DNA from 2 places in the Pseudobacillus sp. FSL P4-0506 genome. Region 2 is predicted to be linked to the other one. Evidence: a T-box and tRNA genes for the amino acid it is inferred to sense, from the RefSeq annotation. Region 2 holds a T-box; the other holds one or more tRNA genes.
The links. The T-box of region 2 lies ahead of ileS (isoleucine--tRNA ligase). A T-box ahead of a tRNA ligase gene usually reads a tRNA of that ligase, here a tRNA-Ile.
Positions count from the first base shown of each region.

Region 1 (11,142 bases), on a different contig from region 2:
AAGGAAATTTGCAGCCACTTCTTTTTCATCAATAACACTCCTTTACCGGATTACATTGTATTTTAATAAAATAAATAAGATTAAACCGAAGATAAATACATTTATTCATACAAGGCTGGTTCTAATTTGCTGTTGGTTTGGAATAAAGTTTGATCAAAAATATCCCTCAAACCCGTATTTTAAATTAAATAATAAGAACCCGTTTTGAAAAAGATTGATCAAAACGGGCTAATTCCTTGCTAGCTACTATACAATTTTTATAAAAAAGTTTGATCATTTTTTTAGCTATATCTTCCGCAATAGCGCCATTTAATCGAATAAACCACTAATTATTTTAGCTCTCGAAAATCTTCGATTGTAAAGTACACTACCTCTTCTCCACGCAAAATGAGCTTTTGCACAACACCAGTAGTCCGTAGCTCTGTGTAATCAACTTCAGTTGGACTCATCTTGAAGGGCTCGACGGCGTTCATGCAGCACCAGTAGGATAATCATCCCCATTATTACACCTAAGACGATGCCTGCCTGTGTGGTCAACAACCATGCTAATGGGTACTCTGGGGAGGGTGGTACACCGAGTCGAACTGAAGATAAGGCGGAATAGAGGTTGTTGGAGAACAAAGCTCCCGATGAAATCCATGCCGCTGCCATAGGGGGTAGAAACCACCTCGATCCACGGCGGGATGATACCACCAGTATGCCCCATGCACCAGCAAAGGACCACACGCCTGTACTCAATGACAGCAGGCGCCACCACACATCGCGTTCACCCATGGTTGCCGGGTCGATGCCGAAAGAGCCGCCAACCGCCCAAAACACCTTGATGACACCGAGCAGAAAGCAGCCGGCAGCGACGATCCTAGCCAAGATAATTTGCAGTTGTAAAGTATTGCCCGGCAACTCCTTGTAATCGGTTGTGCCACTCAGCGCTTCTGGCCAACGAGCCATTGCGTACCCCGCCAATGCAAGCGGCAGGAAAATGCCGATCCCGAAAAGTGAGATCATGACGAAGAGCTGCTCGTATACCCAGAAATTGGCAGCACCTGCTTCTTGATCCCGGATCATAGCTGCAGGGCCCAGAACCGGTGCAATCAGCAGCATCGGAACGAGCAAACCGGTACCAACCCAAATAGGTAGAGCAACCAACCACGCAGGTAGCCGCTCCCCCCATGGTCTGCAAAACGCCATTGCAAGAAGGATACCAATCGCAGCGAGAACCGCGGTTACTGCGTTTATAATGCGCCAGCTAGCGCCACCCATTTGCTCGGTTGGAAGGAAGAGACCAAAAGTCCATACGATTTTGATCAGGAGGTAAGGTGTTACTGCTATTGCGGCACCATAACCGCAAATTCTACGCAACCTCATCAATCTTGAGGCCTTCCTCTCTGCACTAATTGTCATCTTCTCATCTCCTCTACAAGGTTCTAACTCACTTTGTTTCATAATTATTTATTCACAACTATCCTAATGCCTTTAACTCTTTTAAACTTTCTTGTACAGCTTGTTGAGTGACAGTAAAGTTGTTTAAAAAATCAAATCTTTATGCCACAATCACGCCCTATTGCTTAATAAGATCGTTTAACTAAAGGTAACGACGAACTTTTTTACAGTATTGTTTATATTCTTCACCGTAAATCTTCATCAATGATTGTTCCTCAAGAAGTACTTGCCGATTAAAAAGCCAATAACCTACAATCAAATATAATAATAAAATCCAATTCGGGTAAATGAAAAATTCTCCTAATAAGACTAAACCAAAAGCAGTATATATCGGATTTCGACTTATGGCAAAAGCTCCAGTTGTAATTAAAGAACCTGGGTTATCTTCATCTATTCCCACCCTAAAGCTTTTCCCGAATGAAATTAAGCTGTATAGGAATAGTGAAAGACCGAGTAAGCATAAGACTACCCCGATCCAGCCAACGGATTCATTTCTAAACAGTTCTGTTCCCAAACGTGGTAGGTTAATGATATTGGAAAAAATCACATAAAATAATAGCACAGCAAATGGAGGTATAATGAAATCTCTTCTGTCCATTTCGCCAAATTTAAAGGCTTTAATGCCAAGTTTTTTTAATTGTATTGAACGAATGATTACCATCGTTATCAACAAAACTATTGTAATAACGGCAATAGATTCTTGCATACTGAACCACCCTTAGTTTACTATTTTTATCTTGTCCTCTTCGTTTCTCCTTTAAATCTTATTCCGTCAAATGGCCCGTTCGTTGAATATCATAACAGCTATTTTAGTTTTAAATGACTTTATTATGATTTAAACAACTTTATTATCATTACACAACATAAATTTGCCGGATCGGCTGTCCTCTCCAATATGTCTTAAACAGTTTTTCAAATTGAGTATTCAGGTCTTTCGTGCAGTTTGTCTGTCTAGACAGTTGCATTTGATGTTTAACTCCCCTTTCTTCAATGTCCTGAGCAAGAGTGACTTTTCCTGCTGCTACATGGGGCAAACGAAGTCTCATCGCTACTTCATCGACTATTTCATGAATCACAATCATAATCGCTCGTTCGTTATAATAAGCACGAATTATTATTTGACTTTTAGAAAATAGTTTTTGCGCAAAAGTGAGCTTTTACGAACGACATCTTATCCTTAAAGCGAAAGATTTGTTAAACGATGGTGTGGATTTTTGGGCAAACAAAAAGAACCCTGTCCCATAGAGTCCTTCTAGTATTCCTTCTTTAACTAAAGCCCCATTTACTTTAAGTACATATTTTCACAAACTTATAACAAGGATGCTGCCCCGCCACTATAATAAGAAAAGATAACTGTCCAGAAAAGACAGGTTCAGTAAACCTTGCCACCCAATAACTGATAAGGTTGTTTTTAAAACAATTCAAATGATTAACTTTTATTGATAGCCTTGCGACGTTGAATAAGAAAAGAAATTGAATAAGAAATTATTAAAATCATCCCTATTAGCAAAGCTATAATGAAGCCAAGCATACCCTGTACACCGACCCATCCAATCGTAAATGTAAGAAAAAATAATAAATAACAAAAACCAACCAGAATGATAGCAATAGGAACGTTAAACGGGAAGAAACTTTTCCAACCTACTGCTAAAAAAACGGAAATGCTCAGTATGGTGATCGAGATAATAATATGGAGTGTCCCCCAACGGAATCCCGCACGAGATTGTGCATCTTCACCAAAGGCAGGTGTATTGTATAAATCATATAGTGTGATAATTGCAGTAATAACCGCTGTCAATACAACTAGTATGAAAATACTCCAATTTATAGTGTTCAGGTTTTTATTTTTCATTTAATCTCCTTGACTCCCTCCCGAAATGTCCTACTGACCAAAAAGTAATTGATTCGTTTACTACAACTTCAACAGAAAAGGAACTTCTCCTTCTTCGAGAAAACTGCCCCGTTTGTCCAATAAGAACTTAAACAAAAAAGCGTTCACCCTTCTTAGATCAACGCCTCTGTTAGTTGAAGCATAATTGCTTTTTTAGTCCTCAAAATTTTCATCATAAGGGTTCGCATACAAATCTATATCAAATTCAGCTTTTATACTATTTGCAAATTCAATCTGTTCCTTATCAATATGCAAACCGGGTGTGTATCCACTTTCCATTATTACAACAATGGAAAAATGGCATTCCAATTCATACTCCATTTTCAACTGATTTATTAAAGCTGCTTTATTTTTTAACCGTCCTAAAATTTGGTCCATTTGCTCTTTCACATCAAAGGACTCTTGGTAGCCTGTGCTTAATTCCCAAGCTGTTTCTAATCGATAATGATTTTTGTGGAAGTAATGTTTTGATTAAGGGGCCTTACAATAACATCACCCTTTTTATAGGTTTTTGTAGGTTCAATTTCCAATGTTTCAGTCACATAATCAATTGAAAATTCATCTCCATACAATGTAAAGTAAACCATTACTTGAGTTTTATCCAAATTAAACTTTTCCCTCCGATAATTCTTACTTTCCATTTGTATAGTGATAATGTTCCTTATCTCACGAATGTATAACTCTCACAAACTCATAGGAATTACAAACAACGACCACATCGATACTAAAATACCTGACAGAAGAACAACAACGAAGAGAACCTTCACTCTGTTATCTTTTGCCTCCTTCTTAGCAATAGACATGATTATCATTGCTACCATCATAACGTAGAAGAACCAATTTAAATACGTTGACCACCCAAAAACTGCAACATTACCGAACTCTGTTAGACCATAAATTATAAACCCTAAACCTTGAGCAAATATCCCCTAATAACGAAGCTATTACAAATAATACACAGATTAGTATGATCTGCATCTTTATCTTTACCTATACCACCCCCAACATGCCATATCTTGAAAGATAGTGCTAAAAAATAGCCCAATTAGAACCATTACAAAGAAAAAACATTTTGAAATACCATTAAGGCTCGTATTCTCTCGCTTTCGTGGGGAATAGCAGAACAACTATGTACGATTAAACAAATTTGTTAATAACTGTTATTTAATTAAACTACCCCGTTAGTGGCAGAAGAATTTTTAAACAACTAGGTTATTTTTTAAATGACTTTATTATCTCTGCACAAGATGAAGAAAAAACACTTACACGAACAGAAACCCCCGGACAAAGGAACTTTTAACCTTCCAGTGTTCGGGGGGCAGCTCATTGATATATCTCTGTCTACTTCTCTTCCTTATTTATTTCTAACTCTCCGGTATTGGTATAGTCGTATTCCGACCTGTCTACGGGTGTAAAGTTTGGCGGTGAATAAAATCTAAGCAAATCACCATTTACAACTCGGTCTGAAAGCTCTAGTTTGTACTCCGCCTCTTGCTGAAGTTCCTTAGCTTTTGAAAGCCGGGCTTCTTCTAATTTTTCTCCTGTAGATGAATTGTAAAACTTGCCGTTAATGGACGTAACGGCCGGACTAACGAAGTCGCCATTACGGAATGGGACCAGCGAATCGTGCTTATCGGATAATATATCTGTGCCGAATTGAATATATTCCTTTGAATCAATTCCAAGTAGATGGAGAAGTGTTGGAAGCAGATCAATTTGTCCGCTGTATTCGTGGTTGACTCCCCCTTGGATGCCAGGTGCGTGAATGAATAAAGGTACTCTTTGTAATCCCGTACTTTCAAAAGGGGTTATCTCTTTTCCTAACACCTGCTTCATCGCCTTATTATGATTTTCAGAAATGCCATAATGATCGCCGTACATAACGATCACCGTGTTATCATACAAGCCTGATTCTTTTAGAGCCGTAAAGAATTGCCTTAACGCTTCATCTGCATATCGGGCCGTTTGAAAATAACGGTCAACAGATTTATCACCGGTTGTATGAGGCGCAATCGTTGTCTCCTCATCCGCTATCGTAAACGGATAATGATGACTTACTGTGATAAATTTCGTGTAAAATGGCTGCGGCAATGATTTTAACAAAGGCATTGACTGCTCAAAAAATGGCTTGTCCATTAAGCCGTAATCCGCTAAATCTTTCGGATTCATTTCATAGTAGCTGGAATCAAAAAATCGATCGTAACCAAGTGATTTATAAATCTCGTTACGGTTCCAAAAGCTTCCCGAATTTCCATGGAATACAGCCGAAGTATAATCATACCGATCTAAAATAGCTGGAGCTGCCTGATATGTGTTTAACCCTTTGGTAGTAAAGGCTGCCCCTTGCGGCAGACCGTATAAAGAGTTTTCAATCATAAATTCTGCATCCGCCGTTTTTCCTTGGGCTGTTTGGTGGAAAAAGTTATCAAAATAAAGGGTGTTTTTATCCCTTGTTAACGAATTTAAAAATGGTGTCACTTCTTCCCCGTGTAATTTATAATCAATTAAAAAGTTTTGAATGGACTCAAGGTGCAAATAGACGACATTCATGCCTTTAGCTGCACCGAAGTATTTCGGATTTGGTTCTGCATAATTTGTTTTTACATAATTGTTCACTTCTGTGATGTCATCACTATCTGCCAGTACCCTTTGTGCAGAGGCCCTTGTGCTTTGAACAGCATCGTAAATGGTGTAATTATACATCCCTAAATACTTTACGATATATTTACGATCAAATCCCCTTGTCAATAATTCAGGGCGATCGGCCTCTGCTAATGCTAAGTTAACACCTGAAATTCCCATACCTAACAATAGGACTGTGCTTGCTTTCAAGCGATTCGTATCTTTCATTTCGATCTTCACAAACTTCAAGGCCAGCAGTCCTGCCAAAAGGACAAGATCAATGAAAAATAAAAAGTCATATGGTTTTAAAAGATACACTATACTTGTGCTTACATCGCCTAAGTTTTCCGTTTGGGTTAACGTCGGCAACGTGACAAAGTCATTGAATGACCGGTAATACAAAACATTAGCAAACACCAGGATGGACAAGAGTGTATCTATGATTAATAGGGCTATATACTTTCTTCTTCCTTTAAAAAAGAACGCCAACCCTAAAAACAGTAAAGACGAGCCTAAAGGGTTCAGAAACAGCAGAAACTTCTGTACAGAATTATCTATTCCTAATTCAAATTGTGTTAATTGGACAACATAGGTTTTCACCCATAGAAGAACGGCTGCTATAATAAAAAAGCCAATAAATTTGTTCGAAAATCCTTGCACCTTTTGAAACACATTATTCATTCTTGTAAACCTACTTTCTAGCAAACTTCTTTTCTAAAACTATTAATCTAGTGGTACTTTCTTTGGACTATCTAAAGTTGAGATTCTTGACTTTAAGCAAAGTGATGAAGGTCTATCACTTCTCTACCGTACACTGTTTATATGTCCGCCGTGTGTCCAAGTGAACAAATTAAGCAAGATGCTACTAATAACCTAGAGGTCCAATACTGCACTCCTGTCAGTACGGAAGATTATGACAATGCGGAGGAGCATATGGCACGTACAGAATGAATGGCAAAGAACATACTTCCCCTCTTCTTTATAGGACGACACTAAGTAACCCCTCCTTTATTATGAGGAGGGGTGTTATCAGAATGGATCTGGCAATAATATAATCGTGTGAACAAATTACTTGATCCCTTCACTGCCGCTTGTTTCGGCTTCAATCACTCAAAGCTATTCCAATGAAATTTCCTGGTTCTGTTTATTAAAGAAATGGAAACCTGCATATGTTTCTTCTTTTATTTCTTTAGGCAATTTAGTAGCCATAATAAAATATGGCTCATGAGGCACTTTAATTTTATAATCAAACGAAACATTTTGTAATTCCACTTTTATAGAAGCGACCTTATCATTATTAATCCGCCCCATAACTACTCCATACTGACCTTCACTTGTTTCAATTCCTTCATAAGCTAAGCCACTGTTGATAGTACCACTGTAAAGAATACGAAGATTTCTATTGAGGCCTTCTTCTAAAATAGCCTTATGTAAGTTCGAATCAACTTTGTAAAGAGCAACATGTATACTCGATTCTCCCAGATGTACGGCTTGTACCAATGTAAGTTTCACATTAGAACGGCCAGAAGTTTGGTTTTCCCACTTTGCCAAATACGCTTGGATGTCGTCGTTATTATTTTTAATAGGGTATCTCATCATGTAAGACATGATTGAAATAAGTACGGCTGCTAACATAACAATAATAATTAAAGCTTTTTGTTTAGAAATTACAATCCCCTCTTTGATTAATATAAGCTCCGTTATTGGTATAGGAAAGGACCTTCATTAGAAGATCCTTTTTGCTGCTTATTCACTTAAAGCGTTCATTTACCGATTATAAAATCCTTAAGGCAGCTGCCTTTTCTCAGAAAGTAAAGTTTTGAAAAAGTGAAATAGTAATAATTAATGTTGATAAAGTACCGAAAGATGTTAGAGTAATGATTTTCCGGTTATTCTGCTCTTTTAAAGGTTTAATGAGTTCATAAATCGCTGCAATCCATATAAATGCGAATACTATGCTAATAATGATTATGGACATATTTCACATACCCTTTCTCATAGTTTTTTATAGCTTAGCATTAAAGTGATTGTTCCACAACTCAGCTCTTTAGATGGATAAAACCTCTAAGCATTAAGTAAATCACCCGTACACTCTTAGTAACAACTTTTTTGCCTTTATGCCGTCATTTGAAAATGGCGCTGGCCGGATGATCACCGGTTTAATAGTTTTTTACAGGCTTAATTGTGGAAAAATCAAGAAAAAAATCTTCCATAAATGTAATGACAAAACATACAAAGAAACGAGAGCTCTTGCATGTTTTTACTTGCCTTAGCGCTTCAAATTTCCGCTTCGGAGATTATAAACTTATAGATGTAAAAAACACCCTTATTCTTCCCATAGAAGAATAAGGGTGTTTTGGAAGAAAACTATATGTATGACGGAGAAGGAGGGATTTGAACCCTCGCGCCGCTTACGCGACCTACACCCTTAGCAGGGGCGCCTCTTCAGCCTCTTGAGTACTTCCCCAGAAAAATAAAAACTCCGCAGGCAAGATTCGAACTTGCGACCGATCGGTTAACAGCCGATTGCTCTACCACTGAGCTACTGCGGAATAAAGTGGGCCTGAATGGACTCGAACCACCGACCTCACGCTTATCAGGCGTGCGCTCTAACCAGCTGAGCTACAGGCCCATTTATGCAAATGGAGCGGGTGATGAGAATCGAACTCACGACATCAGCTTGGAAGGCTGAGGTTTTACCATTAAACTACACCCGCATTAAAAACTGGCTGGGCTAGCTGGATTCGAACCAGCGCATGACGGAGTCAAAGTCCGTTGCCTTACCGCTTGGCTATAGCCCATTAATAATAATATGTATGGGGCGATCGATGGGAATCGAACCCACGAGTGTCGGAGCCACAATCCGATGCGTTAACCACTTCGCCACGACCGCCATTCTCACTGGTGGAGGGGGACGGATTCGAACCGCCGAACCCGGAGGGAGCGGATTTACAGTCCGCCGCGTTTAGCCACTTCGCTACCCCTCCATCTGAAATAGAGATAGTTTTTTAGACAATGAAAAAATGGTGGCTCAGGACGGAATCGAACCGCCGACACATGGATTTTCAGTCCATTGCTCTACCGACTGAGCTACTGAGCCACACAAAAATATTATATATCAACAGCAAGACACTCCTTGCTGGAAGAAATATGGCGGTCCGGACGGGACTCGAACCCGCGACCTCCTGCGTGACAGGCAGGCATTCTAACCAACTGAACTACCGGACCAGATTGCGGGGACAGGATTTGAACCTGCGACCTTCGGGTTATGAGCCCGACGAGCTACCGGACTGCTCCACCCCGCGACGATAACATATAAAAATAATTATGGCGGAGGAAGAGGGATTCGAACCCCCGCGCGGTTTAACCCGCCTGTCGGTTTTCAAGACCGATCCCTTCAGCCAGACTTGGGTATTCCTCCATATAGCGGCGGAGGGGATCGAACCCCCGACCTTGCGGGTATGAACCGCACGCTCTAGCCAGCTGAGCTACACCGCCAAACTAAATATAAAATCAATGGAGCCTAGCGGGATCGAACCGCTGACCTCCTGCGTGCAAAGCAGGCGCTCTCCCAGCTGAGCTAAGGCCCCACGTTACAATATTTAGAGCAATAACTGGTCGGGAAGACAGGATTCGAACCTGCGACCCCTTGGTCCCAAACCAAGTGCTCTACCAAGCTGAGCTACTTCCCGTAAAAACGGTTAAATGGCGCGCCCGAGAGGAGTCGAACCCCTAACCTTTTGATCCGTAGTCAAACGCTCTATCCAATTGAGCTACGGGCGCATTGCTTTATAAATGGTGCCGAGGACCGGAATCGAACCGGTACGGTAGTCACCTACCGCAGGATTTTAAGTCCTGTGCGTCTGCCAGTTCCGCCACCCCGGCATGATATGGAGCGGAAGACGGGATTCGAACCCGCGACCCCCACCTTGGCAAGGTGGTGTTCTACCACTGAACTACTTCCGCATTTCCGCAGAATGTTCTGCCTTTTCACTAAAAAAGATTTAAGAGAAAAAACGATGCGGGTGAAGGGAGTCGAACCCCCACGCCTTGCGGCGCCAGATCCTAAGTCTGGTGCGTCTGCCAATTCCGCCACACCCGCATATAAATGGTGAGCCATGAAGGACTCGAACCTTCGACCCTCTGATTAAAAGTCAGATGCTCTACCAACTGAGCTAATGGCTCGTTCTGAAAAAAGTTGAAAGGGAAATGGTGCCGGCAAGAGGACTTGAACCCCCAACCTACTGATTACAAGTCAGTTGCTCTACCAATTGAGCTACACCGGCTTACTAGGTAAAGGCAAAAATGGAGGATGACGGGATCGAACCGCCGACCCCCTGCTTGTAAGGCAGGTGCTCTCCCAGCTGAGCTAATCCTCCAAATGGTGACCCCTACGGGATTCGAACCCGTGTTACCGCCGTGAAAGGGCGGTGTCTTAACCGCTTGACCAAGGGGCCTTCTATGTATGTAAAGGAAACCAAAAGAAAAACCCCGATTAGGGGGCTTGCCTGGCAGCGTCCTACTCTCACAGGGGGAATCCCCCAACTACCATCGGCGCTGAAGAGCTTAACTTCCGTGTTCGGGATGGGAACGGGTGTGACCTCTTCGCTATCGCCACCAGACTGTATAAAGTTGAAAGAGTTTGTTCTTTCAAAACTGGATAATATGTGTCAGTAACCGGCAACTCCGTGCCATTTCATGTGTGACGCCGTTAGGCGTATCATTAGGATAAGTCCTCGATCGATTAGTATTCGTCAGCTCCACGTGTCGCCACGCTTCCACCTCGAACCTATCTACCTGATCATCTTTCAGGGATCTTACTAGCTTGCGCTATGGGAAATCTCATCTTGAGGGGGGCTTCATGCTTAGATGCTTTCAGCACTTATCCCGTCCGCACATAGCTACCCAGCGATGCCTTTGGCAAGACAACTGGTACACCAGCGGTGCGTCCATCCCGGTCCTCTCGTACTAAGGACAGCTCCTCTCAAATTTCCTGCGCCCGCGACGGATAGGGACCGAACTGTCTCACGACGTTCTGAACCCAGCTCGCGTACCGCTTTAATGGGCGAACAGCCCAACCCTTGGGACCGACTACAGCCCCAGGATGCGATGAGCCGACATCGAGGTGCCAAACCTCCCCGTCGATGTGGACTCTTGGGGGAGATAAGCCTGTTATCCCCGGGGTAGCT
Region 1 covers NZ_JBBOOI010000002.1:182,682-193,823, forward strand. The annotation lists gene MKZ02_RS22815 (hypothetical protein) at 1-29, opposite strand, end outside; gene MKZ02_RS22820 (hypothetical protein) at 436-1,401, opposite strand; gene MKZ02_RS22825 (methyltransferase family protein) at 1,583-2,146, opposite strand; gene MKZ02_RS22830 (DinB/UmuC family translesion DNA polymerase) at 2,295-2,558, opposite strand; gene MKZ02_RS22835 (RND transporter) at 2,870-3,292, opposite strand; partial or broken gene MKZ02_RS24035 (DUF4279 domain-containing protein) at 3,485-3,936, opposite strand; gene MKZ02_RS22850 (LTA synthase family protein) at 4,673-6,634, opposite strand; gene MKZ02_RS22855 (hypothetical protein) at 7,070-7,504, opposite strand; tRNA gene MKZ02_RS22860 (tRNA-Ser) at 8,333-8,420, opposite strand; tRNA gene MKZ02_RS22865 (tRNA-Asn) at 8,434-8,505, opposite strand; tRNA gene MKZ02_RS22870 (tRNA-Ile) at 8,512-8,585, opposite strand; tRNA gene MKZ02_RS22875 (tRNA-Gly) at 8,597-8,670, opposite strand; tRNA gene MKZ02_RS22880 (tRNA-Gln) at 8,680-8,754, opposite strand; tRNA gene MKZ02_RS22885 (tRNA-His) at 8,771-8,846, opposite strand; tRNA gene MKZ02_RS22890 (tRNA-Tyr) at 8,856-8,940, opposite strand; tRNA gene MKZ02_RS22895 (tRNA-Phe) at 8,978-9,053, opposite strand; tRNA gene MKZ02_RS22900 (tRNA-Asp) at 9,105-9,181, opposite strand; tRNA gene MKZ02_RS22905 (tRNA-Met) at 9,185-9,258, opposite strand; tRNA gene MKZ02_RS22910 (tRNA-Ser) at 9,282-9,374, opposite strand; tRNA gene MKZ02_RS22915 (tRNA-Met) at 9,378-9,451, opposite strand; tRNA gene MKZ02_RS22920 (tRNA-Ala) at 9,471-9,543, opposite strand; tRNA gene MKZ02_RS22925 (tRNA-Pro) at 9,569-9,645, opposite strand; tRNA gene MKZ02_RS22930 (tRNA-Arg) at 9,660-9,736, opposite strand; tRNA gene MKZ02_RS22935 (tRNA-Leu) at 9,750-9,838, opposite strand; tRNA gene MKZ02_RS22940 (tRNA-Gly) at 9,845-9,919, opposite strand; tRNA gene MKZ02_RS22945 (tRNA-Leu) at 9,974-10,055, opposite strand; tRNA gene MKZ02_RS22950 (tRNA-Lys) at 10,063-10,138, opposite strand; tRNA gene MKZ02_RS22955 (tRNA-Thr) at 10,164-10,239, opposite strand; tRNA gene MKZ02_RS22960 (tRNA-Val) at 10,260-10,332, opposite strand; tRNA gene MKZ02_RS22965 (tRNA-Glu) at 10,336-10,410, opposite strand; rRNA gene rrf (5S ribosomal RNA) at 10,460-10,575, opposite strand; rRNA gene MKZ02_RS22975 (23S ribosomal RNA) at 10,678-11,142, opposite strand, start outside.
Region 1: it has a tRNA-Ile gene. The T-box ahead of ileS (isoleucine--tRNA ligase) is inferred to sense a tRNA for this amino acid. The anticodon was not compared.

Region 2 (11,142 bases):
GCAGTTTTTGAACCAATTCCTTGGCTCTTTAAACCTGCCTTTTTTGCATACAGGCTAGCCCTGAATAAATGGAAATTGTTTGTAGTAAAGATGCTGTTATATTTGTCTCCTTTTACTGAATCCATTATTTGTTTTGAGTAAAGCATATTCTGGAATGTATTAACTGAACGTGTTTCTGTTAATGTATGCTCAAAAGGAATTCCTTTCTCTATAGCATACTTTTGCATGGCTTCCGCTTCAGAAAGGTTTTCATCCGGTCCTTGTCCGCCTGAGAAAAGGATAATAGGCGGGAAAGCAGCATCCGCTTGTTTCCAATAAAAATCAATTGCCTTATTAATTCGACTGGCCAAAAGCGGCGGCACTTTATCGTTAATTAACCCGCTGCCAAGCACGATGATAAAGTCTTGGTCATATTTCGGCTTATTAAATTGATACAAAAAATAAGCAGTTAAAAAATTGGTTAAGTGTAGAAAGAAATAAACGATTATTAAAGAAGCCCCAGCGTATAGAGGTCGAAATTCAGCAGATAAAAAACGCTCAGGATTCATGGTTCTAAATAAGAACAATAATAAAAGAAAGATCCCTGAAATGAGGGTTAAACTGTTGGAGAATCGCCTGCTTTCTTTTTTCATCAGGATTCGTCCATTTAAAAATAACCCTATACTTAAAGCGAATAATCCAAATGTTGAGATAAAGAGTAGAAATACAAGTGGAATAATAGCAATTATCATAAAAATCCGATTACCTGAGCTGAACCCTACATAACCACAAAAAGTAAGTAATGAACAAAAAAACAGGTTAAATAGAAAACCGTTTATCATTCGTCTAGGATCTGTTAAATAAAATCCCAGGAAAACAACAAATAAAGCAAGAGTAATAAGTCCAAGAATAACCATTTTATACCTCGATTTCTTAAAAGATTGCCCAATTCATTATACATGATAGTAGTATCAGTTTATAAAGCCTTTTTTATTTTTTCCTATTTTTTTAGTTTACCATCAAAAAACCCCTTTCCTTTCCAAATGATTTTGTTATATTTATAAATTCACCCTGCTTTTTTTATCATGTATAATCATGCCTAGAAAACTAAAATTATATACTCAGTATTGAAAATTTCTAGCGCGGAAATTAAAAGATTCGAACAGCTATGATAGCAAGATAACTTTCGCTGTATGCCCGGCATACTGATCATTATAATCCCAATGTTGATATCATCAAACATCCTCTTAATACTTCAATGCCTGGCAGTTTTAAACGATTTACTCCATCTACAATCGTAAGATCAACCCTTTAACCTATCATAATCAAAATGTTGTAAAAAGAAGGTTTTTAAACCCGAATGTTTCACTGCTTTTTAGGAGATTGTATTAAAAAAGTCCTGCGGCCAGTTTGAAAATTAGCTGACCGCAGGGCTTTTCTTTTTTTGTATGATAACCTAATACCTCAATGAGACCTTTACTGTCTCATCACCAAGTTTTACTTCCATATACTGTTCGGAATCGCTTAGCATTTCAAAGCTAATATCGTGAACAAGCACGTTTTCTTTAATTAGGCTCTCAAAGCGCTGAATTATTTCTTTCGCCTTAGCTGTTGCTGAAATATTGACCGCTATATACATCTCAACAGGTAAACCTATTTTTTTGCGAGTGTCTTGTATCGCTCGAATTAATTCTCTAACTTGCCCCTCTTCTACTAATTGAGGGGTAAGTTTTGTGTCCACTATTACCTTTAGCTGCTGATCGCCCGCCGTCTCAAAACCAGAGGAAACTGCATACTCAACGTTGATATGCTCCTTCTGTAATATTACCGTTTGCCCCTCTATATTGATTTTTATTTGACCGTAATCAAGTAATGTATTCTTCTCAGTATCAGTTAGTTGATCGACATATTGTTTCACTGCATTTACCAGTTTACCAAACGTTGCACCTGCTGTTTTAAAATTCAGTTTTAATGTAGTGGATTCATATTGTGATAAATCTTTCGTATAAATAACATTTTTAACATTCAGTTCGTCTTTAATAATGTCTGTGTAATCTTGCAAAAGGTGTTCCCCTTCACTATTCCATACGATTATTTTCTGCAAGGGCTGCTTAACCTTAATGCTTTGGGCGTTACGAACACTCCGGCCCAATTCTACTATCTTCAAGATCGTTTGCATATCTTCCTCTAAATTAGGATTAATCATCGACTCATTAGCTTTTGGATAGTCTTGTAAATGAACACTTTCTTGATCTAATTTCAAATAGATATCTTCTGCAACATATGGAACAAACGGAGCTAACAAGCGACTGATCGTAGTAAGTGCTTCAAATAGCGTTGAATAGGCTGCTTTTTTATTTTCTGAAAGCCCTGACACCCAGAAACGAGTTCTTGACCGTCGTACATACCAATTGCTTAATTCATCAACTAACATGGCAATTTCTCGTGTGGCTTGAGTGAATTGATAGTGATCCATATAACGATTAACGAGTTTAACCGTATTATGAAGGCGTGAAAGTATCCACTTATCCAGGGTTGTTCTCTCACCTGTTTGCTTTCCATCATATACGAACCCATCTATCTTCGCATACATGGCATAAAATTTGTAAGTATTATCTAATGTGTCAATCAATTTTGATTTTGCATCTTGCACATTTTTCTTTGAAAAACGCTTTGGATTCCATGGTGAACTATCAACCAGAAATGCCCAGCGAAGTGCGTCCGCACCGTATTGCTTTATAAGCTCAACAGGATCTAAAGCATTCCCTTTGCTCTTAGACATTTTTTGTCCGTTTTCATCAAGTACGTGTCCAAGTGACAAGACGTTTTTATATGGAGCTTTTCCCGTAAATAAGGTCGAAACAGCAAGCAGGCTGTAGAAGAAACCTCTCGTCTGGTCAATCCCCTCAATAACGACATCTGCAGGAAATTGCGACTCAAACTTTTCTTTGTTTTCAAACGGATAGTGATGCTGTGCGAATGGCATAGAACCACTATCAAACCAAACATCAATGACTTCAGGCGTTCGCTGCATTACGCTCTCACACTTCGGACATATACACTGTACTTTATCAATATAGGGCTTATGCAATTCCAGCGTGTCTGCTAGCGGAGCCCTGGCTATTTTTTGAAGTTCTTCTATACTGCCAGGCGCTTCTTCATAATGACAATTTGAACATATCCAAACATTTAAAGGGGTGCCCCAGTATCGATTTCTGCTTATGTTCCAATCCATAAGATTTTCAAGAAAGTTTCCAAAACGTCCGTTTTTAATGTGCTCTGGGTACCAATTAACAGCTGAATTGTTCGCAAGCATCTGATCCTTTAAAGACGACATCTTAATGAACCAACTATCCGTTGCATAGTACAGTAAAGGAGAATCACATCTCCAGCAATGCGGATAGCTATGCTCATATTTTTCCTTGTGAAAAAGGATGCCTCGTTCAGAAAGCATTTTGATAATGTCTACATCACAGTCCTTCACAAACTTCCCTGAAAGTTCTGTAACGTCGTTTGTATAACATCCTCTTTGGTCGACAATATTGACAAAGGATAAATCATTCTGCTGGACGGTTTTATAATCTTCTTCACCGTAAGCGGGAGCAATATGAACAATACCGGTTCCGCTATCCTCAGTAACATAATCTGCTAATACGACATGATGTCCTCTCTTAACTGTTACATAATCAAATGGTGGAGCATAATGTACTCCCTCAAACTCATGACCACTATGTTCACTAAGTATACTTACCTCATCACCAAGTACCTTTCCTACTAATGATTTGGCCAGTATATAAATTACATTATCCTTTTGAACACGCACATATGTTAACGTTGGATTCATGGCAAGGGCAACATTTGCAGGCAATGTCCATGGTGTTGTTGTCCATCCTAAGAAATATTCTTCATCTGCATCAAGGCGCTTAAATTTTATCGTTGCTGATAAATCCTTTACATCTTTGTAGCCTTGCGCTACTTCATGCGTACTCAGAGAAGTTTGACAGCTAGGACAGTATGGTGACACACGATGCCCTTTATATAATCGCCCATCTTTGTGAACCTTACTTAAAATGTTCCAAACACTTTCGATATATTTATTGCTTAGTGTCATATAGGGGTGATCCATATCCACCCAATAGCCTAATTCTTCCGTAAACGATCGCCATTTCTTCTCGTAAGTGAATACATTTTCCTTGCATTGATTAATAAAAGCTTCTACACCGTAGCGTTCAATCTCATGTTTTCCTGAAATACCGAGCTGCTTTTCAACCCCCAGTTCTACAGGAAGACCATGAGTATCCCAGCCAGCCTTTCTTTCTACTTGAAAGCCTTGCATTGTTTTGTATCTTGCCACTACATCTTTAATCGTTCGACCAAAGGCATGCCCTACATGGGGTAGACCGTTGGCAGTGGGAGGCCCTTCGTAAAAAACAAAAGGTGTTTTGCCTTCTCTTAATTGTACAGATTGACGAAAGGTATCTGCTTCTGCCCAATAATTCCGTATTTGTTTCTCCCGCTGTACAACTGTTTCTTTACTTTCTTCATTAGAGTTCATAGATATCGCTCCTAAAATTTTTTTAAAGCACACAAAAACCCCATCCCTAGTAAGGGACGGGGTTAACCGCGATACCACCCTAATTCTATTGATCCGATCAATAGCACTTAGCAACGTACAATCATACGTGTTCCTTGTAACGGTAGACGCCCGGCTAGACTTACTTTAAAATTCGGTCTAGCTTCTCAGAGAGGATCTTCACGTAACACTCGAACACTGACTTGCACCAAAATGTCAGCTCTCTGTGGATCAAGACGAAACGCTACTTTTTCTCATCAACGAATTTGTATGCTTTTATTAAAATTTATCGTAACAGATGCAAAAGAAACAGTCAAATATCTCTTATAAGAGGAATAGCCCTTTTAGGCGTCATATTTCATCAAGAAAAACGACAAATCAAATAAAAGCGACAAATCAAAATCTCTGTGTTTTATTGGTGTCTAAATCTTTTAGTTCTTGTTAAACAATCACTCTTTTCAATTTAAGTATAAATCTTTACAAAGTTAAAGAAAAAAGCCGAAATTCACTTTGGAAAACCGGCTTCTTCTTTATATGTTAACCGTAGCAAATGATGCAAACAGACTACCTGCACTATATATACATGAATATAAATGTCTTCTATTAATTAGGAATCTCTATTTTATTGTTTTTATGAATATCTTCCGTACCGGCTTCCAATGCAGTTTTGTAATATAAGCATTTATGCTCAATCAGTTTCATTGTTTTCTTCAATTCTTCCATCTGTGCTTCTGCATTAGCCTTTCTTTCCATAAACATGTCATACCTTTGTTGCAACGTGGAATCCCCTTCAGAACACCAATCAATGAAGTTTTTAATCTCCTTAATAGGCATTCCGGTGGATTTTAGACATTCCACGATTTTTAAAGCATCGATATCAGACTCCTTAAACAAGCGTGTACCGCTAGCTGTCCGTTCTACAAAAGGCATAAGTCCCTCTTTGTCGTAATAACGCAAAGTATATACTGTCAAATTTAATTCTTTAGCCACTTCACTGATAGAATATGTCTTCAATATTACTCTCCCTTTCTTAATATCATAGACCTCGAGTTAACTCTAATATTATAAGGAGACGTTATCTTAATGTTTGCTGAATGTCAAAGTCCTATCAAAGGAAAATAAAGACTAGCTTGATTAGTAGAGAAGAATATATTTTCAAAAAGACATGGCTAGCTCTCAATTAAATTGATAGCTGACTTGAAATGTGTATGGTTAAGAAGCGCTTTAAAAAGTATAAATCAATCACTTGACCTAGAGTTAACTATAGGTATTAACATTGTTTTGCAAGAGAAAACTGCTGGGATAGAAATGAATGAAGAGGAGCTTGACCTGAGTGATTCATTTGCCTGATACAAGCACATTCTCTTGGAAAGTATAAATTATAGGAGGCTTTATGAATGATCATCGCTAAAGCAAGAGCTGTTGATGGGCCAGACAAACCGTTTCGAATAGCTGAAATTAAACGACGCGACCTTGATTTGCACGATGTTCTAATTGAAATTAAATACGCAGGAATATGCCATTCTGACATTCACACCGCTCATGGCGAGTGGGGTCCAGTGAATTATCCACTCGTCCCCGGACACGAGATTGCAGGAGTTGTCACAGCAACAGGACCTAATGTTACAAAATATAAAGTCGGTGACCGGGTAGGGGTCGGATGTATGGTTGACTCCTGCGGTGAATGCGGAAACTGCCGCAAAGGAGAAGAACAATACTGTCTCAAAGGAAATATTCAAACCTACGCTGGTGTTGATAAATACGGAGAACCTACCCAAGGCGGCTATTCTACCCACATTGTCGTACAGGAAGATTTCGTTCTCAGAATTCCTGATAGCATAGAAATGGACGCTGCAGCACCATTACTTTGCGCAGGCATTACGACCTATTCTCCATTAAACCATTGGGGTGCGGGGCCCGGGAAGAAAGTGGCTGTTGTAGGTATGGGCGGCCTTGGTCATATGGCTGTCCAAATTGCACATGCTATGGGAGCTGAGGTCACTGTTCTATCGCAAACATTGAAGAAAAAGGAAGATGGTTTGCAGTTAGGAGCAGATCATTACTATGCCACAAGCGACCTAGAAACATTTGAGAAACTTGCCGGAAATTTTGACTTAATTATTAACACGGTCAGCGCAAAGATTAACCTGGATGCCTATTTAGGACTACTCACTCTTGATGGCACGCTGGTAAACGTCGGTGCTCCTGCAGAACCGCTGTCGCTAAACGTGATAAATTTAATCGGTCATCGCCGCTCATTTGCAGGTTCGATGATCGGAGGCATCCGTGAGACTCAGGAAATGTTAGACTTCTGTGCAAAACATACTATTGCTCCTAAGATTGAAGTTATTTCAGCGGATCAAATTGACGAAGCCTACGAACGAGTATTGGCTTCTGATGTGAAGTATCGATTCGTCATTGACACGAGCACAATGTGAATTTGGTTAAGGAAGCACCGATTTTGTGAATAAAAATGGGATACCTTATTTTTCTCAATAAAGCGTCTCGTTAGAGAACGACTAAGACAAGAACAATGTCAAAACAATAGAAAATCGCTAATAACACTGAGCTATTTAAAATCATTAACTCTCTCTATGCTCCTTCTCATGGGATGGAGCATAGAGAAAAGAGTTAAAAACTAGAAGATAGAAAACTATCTGAAAATATCGCAGCAGGGATGGATAGTATAAAAGTAAATGATTTACCCTACTTTTGATGAATCCATGTGTAAGGCGGAAAACAGTCAACTTTTAATCGTGGAATCATAAATGTTTAAACAACATACCCTTCCCCGGTCGTGATTGGCAAGAATGTGTGGATTGGTTCGAACGCCACTATACTGCCCGGTGTGACGATTGGAAACAACTCTGTTGTCGCGGCAGGTGCAGTCGTAACGAAGGATGTCCCTGAAAATACTGTTGTTGCAGGAGTGCCTGCAACAGTGTTAAAAAAAGTGAACAATCATTTAGAATGAGTTTACGGGCTCTTTCATTTAAACAACTTTACCGTGGTATTTTTAAGTATGGCAAAGTTTTTTACATCAATAATTAAATACACAAAACCACGATCTAAAAGCAGAACGGGGTTTTGTGTATTTGAGATTTTGAAAATAAATAACTTTATTGTCACTTTACAAATCTAATCAACCCGTATATTTTTTAAGTGTCTTTTGGTTATTATTGAAAAACCTATGTGGTGATATAACCTTTGTCCTCAAAATCCCCCTCTTTTTTCGTTCTTATTTTCAAAGCATCTGCAATGTTTTTAGCTGCAGACTGCTTTTCTGCAGTCATACCCTTCATTCTGTTAAACTCCCTATTCAGTGTAATGCTAACTATTATATCTATTTTCTTCTAGAGCTTAAAAAAGGATGCTTTAAATTTCTAAACATATGACTTCTCTCCCCTCGCTTAAACAAAAGAAACTTATTTTCCCTTTTTAACTTCATGAAGCAAATCTGGGAAGTTCGTGAACATTCCTGTCACACCCCAGTTAATTAACAGCTTCATTCTTTCTTTATCATTTACTGTATATGGATGGATTTCAAGTCCCTTATTAACGACCTTTTGTACGTATTCTTTATTTAAGTATGTATGGTTAGGGCCTACTCCAATCGCATAACCCTTAATGGCTGCTACTTCTTCATCTGTTATTACCGCATTTGTTTTATAAGATAGTAATTGAATTAGCTTCACAGATGGATCGAGCTTGTGCATAATTTCTAAGCTTTGCGGGCTAAAAGATTGAACAAGAAGTGTCTCTTTATCTATGCGATACTTATCGATGAGACGTAAGAGTTCTTTTTCCATGCCCGGGTAAATGTCCGGTGACTTTGTTTCAATATAATATTTGTTGTTTTTCCCAAATTTCCGGAAAATTTCTTCAAGAGTTGGTACTTCTAATCCTACATAATCTGGATCAGCGTATTGTGGATATTGTTCGTTAAACCAGCTTCCTGCGTCTAATTGCTTGATTTCCGCTAATGTATAATCCTTAACAAGGCCTGTCCCATCTGTCGTCCGATCCACTTTCTCATCATGCATGGCAATTAATTGTCCATCCTTAGTCATTTGCAAGTCAATTTCAATGTAGTCCCCATGCATTTTTTCTCCTCTGTCATAGGATACTAGTGTATGTTCTGGAGCGTACCCCGACGCCCCGCGATGGGATACATTCAAAATATCCTTATGTTTCTCTTTTGCAAGGACCGTCCCTCCCCCAGTAATGACCCCGATTCCTAATACAAGAGCACCAAAAGCAGGTAACCATTTTCCTCTCAATCTCAACATCTCCTATAATTTCATTTATTTGAGTAGATTTCCTATTAAAAATAGCAATAGAATATTAATTTTTGAGAGGATTGATGTAAAAAGAATATAAAATTTTGTAAGGGTGATTGCCTATACTCCCTGGAAGGCTCTTCACCAAAATAGCAGGAGAGCTAAAACCACCTCAGCATTGACAAATAAAGGTGCAAAGACTCCTGCGGGATTAGCGGGACAGTTGAGACCCCGCAGGCTCTTTCGCGGCGAGGAGGCTCACCGCTCGCTCCACGGAAAGCAAAGCGCCTGGAATGGAAATCAACAGCCCCCATTCACAAGCAAAATAAAAAAGACTACCACAATAAGTGGTAGTCTTAACTGTCTATAAAGAATGATTTGTTCCCTATGGGAATCATTTAAGATTTCTTACAAAACATGCCCTTCATTTCAACTTGATTAATTATCTGCACTAGGCTTCACTTCACTTAAAGAATCCTTGGCTTGCTTCTTCCAGAAAAATGTAATAGCGATTCCTAGAGATAGGATCACCGTCGCAAAGTAGTAAGGGTAATTAATGTCTATATCAAATAATATCCCCCCTAGAATCGGACCGCTAATGTTCGCTAAACTTGTAAACATAGAGTTCATCCCCCCAACGAAGCCTTGTTCGTTCCCGGCGACAGTGGAAAGGTATGACGTAACTGCTGGCCGGAATAGATCAAACCCTACAAAAACAATAAATGTAACAAGCAAAATGGAGAAATATGAATGGGCAACAGTCATTAAAAAGACAAGCAAGGCCGACAATATCAAGCTATATCGAATCAATTTAATTTCGCCCCAAATTCGTGTAAGCTTATCAAATAGAATGACCTGTGAAACTGCACCGAAAATCGCCCCACCTGTAATAACAATCGCTATATCAGATGGTTTAAATTGAAATTTATGATCCACAAATAGACTAAAGAACGATTCAAAAGCGGCTAAACCAAATGAGGCAATAAAAATTAAAATAAACGCAAGGAAATATTTTGGGGCCATAATACGCTTGAAGCCAGCTTTGCCATCCGAGGCTTGTTCATTATGCTCTTCATTACGGTCCGGCTCAGATAGTAAAATAATGGAGAGTATAGCCGCAATTACACCAAGGGCCCCTGCAAAGAAGAAAGGTATACGTGTTCCAAACTCCGCCAAGAACCCGCCAATACCTGGACCAATAATAAATCCTGTGCTGATCGCAGCTGACATATAACCTAGTGCTTTCGCGCGGGTATCTAAAGTTGTAATATCCGCGATGAAAGCTGTGACAGCCGGCATAATGAACGCCGCACTAATACCGCCCAAAATACGAGAAATAAATAAGATTTTAATCTCCGTACCGATACCAAATAAAAACTCTGAAATCCCGAAAATAAACAAGCCAGTTACAATCATAATTTTTCTGCCGAATTTATCTGCCGCTTTTCCTGCAAATGGGGAAACAATCAATTGAGCAATGGCAAACGTTGCTGTTAAATAGCCAACCGTTGCTCCAGTAATGCCCAATTCATTCATCAGTGTAGGTAATACTGGAATGACAAGACCAATTCCCAAAAAAGCTATGAATAAGTTCATTAATAATAATCCTAAGGTGACTTTATGAGTCCTCATCTTTTACATTCTCCTTAACAAACTAATTACCGTCATTACAAACTAATTTGTATGGTTTTCATCTTTTACAATTTCCATTTTAGTGTATATAGTAACTATATAGTCAAGAACGGAGCTGTAAAAAATGAATAAAAAAAACGGAAAATATTTGACTACCGGGGAATTCGCGAAGCTTTGCAAGGTAAACAAACAGACACTCCTTTATTACGATCAAATCGGGCTTTTCTCCCCAGAATATAAGAACAAAAAAGGTTATCGTTATTATTCAATTCGCCAGATAGAACTATTTTCTGTTATCGATTTATTAAAGGATCTCGGCATGTCGCTAAGTGATATTCAACAATATACGCAAAATAAATCACCTGAAAGCTTTTTGTCCATCATGTATCAAAAAAAGGCAGAGATTGAGAAAAAACGTCAGGAAATCGAAATAAAGGAAAAAATTATTGACACAAAAATAACCTTAATGGAGGAAGCATTGCACCTGGATTTTCATCAAGTCAAACTTGAACAATTGCCAGAAGCCACGCTTTATTTAAGTAGAAATATTGAAAATATAAACAATGAGGAATTTGTAGAGGTTTTTTCGGATTTTATTAATGAATTGGACGTATTACAACTTGATACGGGTTATCCAATAGGTGTAATAACGAAACGAGAGCAAGTATTAAAGGGAGA
Region 2 covers NZ_JBBOOI010000001.1:3,162,792-3,173,933, forward strand. The annotation lists gene MKZ02_RS15775 (YdcF family protein) at 1-896, opposite strand, end outside; gene ileS (isoleucine--tRNA ligase) at 1,436-4,534, opposite strand; T-box leader at 4,584-4,822, opposite strand; gene MKZ02_RS15785 (MerR family transcriptional regulator) at 5,156-5,566, opposite strand; gene MKZ02_RS15790 (NAD(P)-dependent alcohol dehydrogenase) at 5,950-6,990, shown strand; partial or broken gene MKZ02_RS15795 (DapH/DapD/GlmU-related protein) at 7,329-7,526, shown strand; gene MKZ02_RS15800 (glycerophosphodiester phosphodiesterase) at 7,978-8,841, opposite strand; gene norA (multidrug efflux MFS transporter NorA) at 9,271-10,464, opposite strand; gene MKZ02_RS15810 (MerR family transcriptional regulator) at 10,589-11,142, shown strand, end outside.